3 regions of the Mesorhizobium sp. NZP2234 genome follow, and region 1 is predicted to be linked to each of the others. Evidence: riboswitches for the same ligand, from Rfam matches in the RefSeq annotation. Region 1 holds a riboswitch; each other region holds the start of a gene.

What was found. Region 1 has a riboswitch for thiamine pyrophosphate ahead of EB230_RS15550 (YkoF family thiamine/hydroxymethylpyrimidine-binding protein). Riboswitches for the same ligand answer to the same signal wherever they lie in the genome.
Region 2: it holds a riboswitch for thiamine pyrophosphate, as region 1 does, so the genes downstream of both, thiC (phosphomethylpyrimidine synthase ThiC) here and EB230_RS15550 (YkoF family thiamine/hydroxymethylpyrimidine-binding protein) in region 1, are expected to answer to the same signal.
Region 3: it holds a riboswitch for thiamine pyrophosphate, as region 1 does, so the genes downstream of both, thiB (thiamine ABC transporter substrate binding subunit) here and EB230_RS15550 (YkoF family thiamine/hydroxymethylpyrimidine-binding protein) in region 1, are expected to answer to the same signal.

Annotation. Positions count from the first base shown of each region.
Region 1 is NZ_CP033364.1:3,150,611-3,152,868, reverse strand. Features, by position in the region: gene EB230_RS15555 (ABC transporter permease) at 1-777, opposite strand, end outside; gene EB230_RS15550 (YkoF family thiamine/hydroxymethylpyrimidine-binding protein) at 812-1,420, opposite strand; TPP riboswitch at 1,411-1,524, opposite strand; gene EB230_RS15545 (hypothetical protein) at 1,718-2,026, shown strand; gene EB230_RS15540 (formyltransferase family protein) at 2,131-2,258, opposite strand, start outside.
Region 2 is NZ_CP033364.1:6,608,104-6,610,361, forward strand. Features, by position in the region: gene queE (7-carboxy-7-deazaguanine synthase QueE) at 1-263, shown strand, start outside; TPP riboswitch at 538-654, shown strand; gene thiC (phosphomethylpyrimidine synthase ThiC) at 758-2,258, shown strand, end outside.
Region 3 is NZ_CP033364.1:1,470,793-1,473,050, reverse strand. Features, by position in the region: gene thiB (thiamine ABC transporter substrate binding subunit) at 136-1,134, opposite strand; TPP riboswitch at 1,178-1,293, opposite strand; gene EB230_RS07160 (thiamine diphosphokinase) at 1,381-2,040, shown strand; gene EB230_RS07155 (ABC-F family ATP-binding cassette domain-containing protein) at 2,042-2,258, shown strand, end outside.

The DNA.
Region 1 (2,258 bases):
TTCCCACGGCATGGCAAGGCGCTGCAGGAGCGCCGTCAGCCCGAACAGGACAAGCGTCAGCGCGGCGCTGACACCGACGGCGGCCAGCACCAGGTCGGGGCGGAAATTGTTCTTGGCGTTGAGCATGTAGATGCCCAGCCCTTTCGCCGCACCCGCATATTCGGCGAAGATGGCGCCGACCACCGCATAGGTGATGGAGATCCGCAGGCCCGCGAAGAAATAGGGCAGCGCCGAAGGCAGCCGCGCCAGCACGAAGACGCGCCAGCGCCCTGCCCCCATGGCGCGCAGCATCTGGCCGATCTCTGCCTCGGTCGCCTCGTAGCCCTGCACCAGAGCCACCAGCATGGGAAAGAAGGTGACCAGCGCGACCAGCATGATCTTCGGGGTCAGCCCGAAGCCGAACCACAGCACCACCAGCGGCGCGATCGCCACCAGCGGCAAGGTCTGGCTGATGATGAAGACAGGAAACAGCGCGCGCCGCAGCGGCTGGAAGAAATCGACCAGCATGGACAGCAGAAAGGCGGCACTGAGCGAGCAGGCAAAGCCGATCAGCGTGGCGCGGATGGTGGGGATAGCGTTGTCGACCAGCGCCTCGCGATTGAGCATCGCCTGTTCGAAGACGCGTGACGGCGCGGGCAGGATCGTCGGCTTGATGCCGGAATAGGTGGCGTAGAGCTCCCACGCAACGAGCAGCAACCCGACCGAGATGACGGCGGGTATAGCCTTGGCAAGGGAAGCCGCGATCGGGCGCGGCACTGATGATGAGACCACGGGCATAACCTTTGACGGGTCGCGCGGAAGCGCGGCCGGCCTAGACAGCCGACGGGCTGTTGGCCGAAACCGTGACGTCGAGGGTTACGTGGCCGGCCCCCGGCCCGAAGCGGCAGAAGGCCTCGTTCAGCGCCGAAAAGATCGCGCCAGTGTCGCCGCGCAGTTTGGTGCAGAAGTTCTTGGAGCGATCGTAGACGCCGGACTGCTTCAGGAAATCGATGCAGCCATAGATCTCGTCCATGTGGTCGCCTGTGCCCATCACATAGAGTGAGAATTGCGCCGCCGCCGGCTGGCCGGTGGCAGCAGCATTGCGCACCGCGGTGATGGCGGCTTCCTTGCGTGGGCCAAGCGGCCCGACAGGTCCGCCAAACGCGTCTGAGCGGCAGATCGGATCATCCGGCTCGCCCGGGCAGCCGCGCGAAATGGCCGCCGACAGCACGCAATGCTTGCCGCTCCGCGCCGCCGCCACGAACAGATCGCGCAGCGCCGGGAACAACACTTCGGGCGGCCCGACCAGCAAGGTCGACATGTCGTCGGTCTCGATCCTGAGCCTGTCCCGGTAGGGATCGAGCGCGCCGAGCGCACCGAGGATGACGCCGACGAAATCGTCGGCCATGGGATATAGGGAAATCTGTGCGCCTGAAAACATCGCCCGCCTCGCTCCGCTGGTATTACCCAGATCAGCTTCTAGGGTCTGTGGGCTTGCCGCCCCCGTCTCAGCCCCGACCGTACGGAGCACCCCTGTGGATGGACGCCTTAAAGCACCATTCGAACCGAAGGGGAAGCCGTTTTTTCGGCGCAACGGGCCAAAAGCATTGCACCAGATCTGATCACAGGATGGGCGCCGGAGGTCCTCCCCGCGCGAATTTATCGGGAACCTTCGCCACGCCGCGAGGTTGACCCACCAGTCGCAACGCGACGAGTTCACAGAAATGGAGACAGAACCATGTTCATGAAAATCCTCGCAGCTTCGGCGTTCACCGTTGCCCTTGCCACATCCGCGATGGCGCAAAGCAATAGCGCAAATGGCACGGACGGGTCGAGCGGCAGCGGCCAGTCGATCACCGTGGACCCCAGCACGCCGGCGTCACCCAACACGGTCGATCCGGCGGCGACCAACAGCACCACCACCGCCCCGGGCGACATGAATTCCAATGCGGACAAGAACTGCCCGACCAATCCCCAAGGTGCGCAAAGCGATGCCAACGGCAACGCAACCGCACCGACGGTGAACGACAACAACTGCGGCAAGTAATTTCGATCGCAACCAGGGAGATCGCGGAGCGCGAGCGCCGCGATCTCCCTGTCTAACCGGTCTCAATGACCGGGCTCCGGCAAGCCGCTTTTCTCGCTGAAACGCTATTTCAGGACACGGCTTCTGACTTGAGGGCGCGCAAAAGCGGCGCGCAATTTCAAGAGCCGTTTGAGCAGGCGGCCATGGGTTAGATAGCGGACCCTGCCATCGGCGAGATCGAACTCGGCGGTGC
Region 2 (2,258 bases), 3.3 Mb from region 1:
CGCTCAAGCTCGTTGTCTTCGACGATGATGACTATGCCTATGCCAAAGACGCCGCGGCGCGCTACCCGCAATTACCCGTCTATCTGCAGCCCGGCAATCACACGCCGCCGCGTCCCGGCGACGAAGACGCGTTCATCGACATGGCCGGTGTGATGAGGCGCATGGAATGGCTAGTTGAAAAGGTGACCCGTGACAGGTGGTTCGAGGCGCGTGTACTGCCGCAGCTTCATGTTCTGCTCTGGGGAAACAGACGGGGCGTCTAGCCGAAGGATTGCCGACGACGAGCAAGACAGACATCTATAGCAATCTCACCCAACTTGGCGGCAGCAGCGTCGTTCCGGAAAGCCCCGAAAACACCGTGCTGGAAAAGGCACCGAATCCGCATGAGGGCTCGCCTTGTTGGGGGCGCTTCACCGCTCCTCTGGAGCGTAACTTGCTCTCGATACTACCATGCTTTTCCGCTGGGTTTGTTTGATCGTCGATCACCGCTGCGGGACGAATGCGCTTGACAAAATAGCGCCGGCCCATTCAATTCGACGCATTCACCAGGGGAGTCCCGGCAAGGGGCTGAGATACTGCTGGCTTTCGCGGCGCAGTGACCCGTTGAACCTGATCCAGTTCATACTGGCGTAGGGACGGTGCAAGCGCTTTGCGGGAGTCCACGCCCGAGATCCTGTTTCGGCAGGTCGGCAGAAGCGTCTTTTCATCCTTCCGGCACAGAACTGGGTCTCCAATGCATGAGCAAAGGAGCCTCAAGATGGATGCCCTCACCCCCGCCGTGTCGACGGGACCACTGCCCGCCTCGCGGAAGATCCACAAGCCCGGTACCATCCACCCGCAGATCAGGGTGCCGATGCGCGAAATCTCCGTCCATCCAACGGCCGGCGAGCCGCCCGTCACCGTCTATGATCCGTCCGGCCCCTATACCGACCCGACTGTCGAAACCAGCATCGAAAAGGGCCTCGCCCGGCTTCGCCATGAATGGATTACGGCGCGCGGCGATGTCGAAGCCTATGACGGTCGCCACGTGCGGCCGGAGGACAATGGTTTCGCGGTGGGCGAGCGCCTGACGCCGGAATTTCCCATTCGCAACCGGCCGCTCAGGGCCAAGGCCGGCAAGGCGGTGACTCAGCTTGCCTACGCGCGCGCCGGCATCATCACGCCTGAGATGGAGTTCGTCGCCATCCGCGAAAACCTCGGCCGCGAGGTCCTGCGCGGCAAGCTGCAACGCGACGGCGAAGCCTTCGGCGCGGCGATCCCCGACTTCGTCACGCCCGAATTCGTCCGCGACGAGGTGGCGCGCGGGCGTGCGATCATTCCCGCCAACATCAATCATCCCGAGAGCGAGCCGATGATCATCGGTCGCAATTTCCTGGTGAAGATCAACGCCAACATCGGCAACTCGGCAGTCACCTCCTCGATGGCCGAAGAGGTCGAAAAGATGGTCTGGGCGATCCGCTGGGGCGCCGACACGGTGATGGACCTGTCGACCGGCCGCAACATCCACAACATCCGCGAATGGATCGTGCGCAACGCGCCGGTGCCGATCGGCACGGTGCCGCTCTATCAGGCGCTCGAAAAGGTCAACGGCATTGCCGAGGACCTGACCTGGGAGGTGTATCGAGACACGCTGATCGAACAGGCCGAACAGGGCGTCGACTATTTCACCATCCATGCCGGCGTGCGGCTGCACTACATCCCGCTGACTGTCGACCGGGTCACGGGCATCGTCTCGCGTGGCGGGTCGATCATGGCCAAATGGTGCCTACACCATCACCGGGAGAGCTTCCTTTACGAGCATTTCGCCGAAATCTGCGACATCTGCCGCGCCTATGATGTGTCCTTTTCTCTCGGCGACGGCCTTCGTCCGGGCTCGATCGCCGACGCCAACGACGCGGCGCAATTCGCCGAGCTGGAAACGCTCGGCGAGCTGACGCAGATCGCCTGGGCCAAGGATTGCCAGGTGATGATCGAGGGGCCCGGCCACGTGCCGATGCACAAGATCAAGGAGAACATGGACAAGCAGCTCGCTGTCTGCGGCGAGGCGCCCTTCTATACGCTTGGGCCGCTGACGACCGACATTGCGCCGGGCTATGACCACATCACCTCAGGCATCGGCGCTGCGATGATCGGCTGGTTCGGCACCGCCATGCTCTGCTACGTCACGCCCAAGGAGCATCTCGGCCTTCCCGATCGCAACGACGTCAAGATTGGCGTGATCACCTACAAGATCGCCGCCCATGCCGCCGATCTGGCGA
Region 3 (2,258 bases), 1.7 Mb from region 1:
GGGTCGGAGCGCGGATGCCGCGAAGCGGTGTCCGCGAGCCTGGGTGGGGGTGAGGCAGTGCTCAGTGTCGCAGCCCCCACCCCGCTCCGCTGCGCGGATCGACCCTCCTCACAAGGGGGAGGGTGAAGAGCGCGTTCATTTGCTCATCACCGCCAGCCATTCATCGACCCAGGGCTTGCGGTTGGCCGCGACCTCCTCCGGGCTGAACAGCAAGGTCTTGGTCGGCTTGACAAGCCTGTCGAAGGCCGGGTTGAGCGGCTTGTCGGTCTTGCCGGCCGGGAACATCCAGTTGGTCTCGGGGATCGCGTCCTGGAATTTCGGTCCGGTCATGAAGGCGATGAACTTTGCCGCCAGCGGGTTCCTGGCCCCGGTCGTGGTGATGCCGGCGACCTCGATCTGCAGGTATTCGCCCTCTTCAAAGGAAGCCGCCTGGTAGCGCTGCGTATTCTCGGCGACCATGTGGTAGGCCGGCGACGTCGTATAGGACAGGACCATCGGCGCCTCGCCCTTGGTGAACAGGCCATAGGCCTCGCTCCAGCCGGGCGTCACGGTCAGCACCTTGGCCTTGAGCTTGGCCCAGGCCTCCGGCGCCTTGTCGCCATAGACGGACTTCACCCACAACAACAGGCCGAGGCCCGGCGTCGAGGTGCGCGGATCCTGGATGACGATCTTGTCGTCGGCACTGCCTTCGACCAGGTCCTTCAGGCTCTTGGGCGGGCTCTTCAGCTTCTCGGTATCGTAGACGACGGCGAAATACCCGTAGTCGAACGGAACGAAAGTATCGTCGCTCCAGCCGCCCGGCACATTGACGTCGCTTACCGCGCCATGCGGCGCGAACAACCCGCTAGCCTTGGCATCGGCGGTGAGATTGGTGTCGAGGCCAAGCACGATATCGGCCTTGGTCGACGCCCCTTCGAGCTTGACGCGGTTGAGCAGCGCCACGCCATCGGCGACCGAGACGAACTCGACGTCGCAGCCGCATTCGGCCTCGAACTCCTTCTTAACCACGGGACCTGGACCCCAGTCGGCGGTAAAGCTTTCATAGGTGTAGACGGTGAGCTTGTCCTTGGCCAAGGCCGGCCCCGACAACGCAACGACCATGGCTGAGACAAGAGAGTATAAAAGCGTGCGCATCGGCGCCTCCTTCGTTCGCGTGACAAGGAATTGAGGCGTCGGACTGTCCGAAACGTCTAATCCCTCCGCCGGTACAAACCGGATCAGGTTCAGCGGGTTGGCGAGACTGCCTCTCAGCCGGTCCGCGAAAGATCGCGTCCGGCACCCCGTTAGAGCGTTTCGACACATAGGCCCGGCCGAGGAACCGCGCAAGTGGGAGTTTGCCGCCTTCCGTTTCCGCCGCCGGGCTGGTACAGGCCACCGGATATGAGCACATTCACCATCCTGCTTGGCGGCAATCTCATCCGCACGCCCCGGCTCGACCGCCAGGTCGAGGGCTCACGCGTCATCGCCGCCGACGCCGGCATCGGCCACGCCAGGCTGCTCGGCCTTGTGCCGGAATTGTGGGTAGGTGATTTCGATTCGGTGCCGGCCGACCTGCCCGCCGACCTCGCCGCGGTGCCCCGCCAGACCTTCCCGGCGGAAAAAGACAAGACCGACGGAGAACTGGCGATCGCGGCGGCCCTTGAGCGCGGCGCGACCCGCCTTGTGCTGGCGGGCGCGTTTGGCGGCAAGCGCGCCGACCATGCCTTCCTGCATCTGGCGCTCGCCCTGCGCCTTTCCGAGGCCGGAACGGAGGTGCTGCTGACCAGCGGCGCCCAGGAAGGCGTGCCCCTGCTGTTGGGAAAGGCCGGCTTCGACTATGCCGACGGCACGCTATTTTCGATCCTCGGCTTTTCCGAACTTGCCGGCCTGACCGTCACCGGAGCCAAATGGCCGCTGAACCAGGTCGAGGTGGCCTTCGGCTCATCACTGACCATCTCCAACGAGGTCAAGTTCGACGAGACCGGGGGCCGCCTCGACATCGCGCTCGGCCATGGCCGCGCGCTGCTGCTCGTCCATCCCTATCCCTTGCCCGAAAGCTGACATGGCCCCGCCTCTTCTCAATCTCGACGGGATAAAACTGACCTTCGGCGGCACGCCACTGCTCGACGGCGCCGCCTTGACCGCTTCGGCCGGCGACAAGATCGCGCTGGTCGGCCGCAATGGCTCCGGCAAGTCGACGCTGCTGAAGATCGCCGCCGGCCTTATCGAGCCGCAGGACGGCGAAGTCTTCCGCCAACCCTCGGCGACGGTCCGCTATC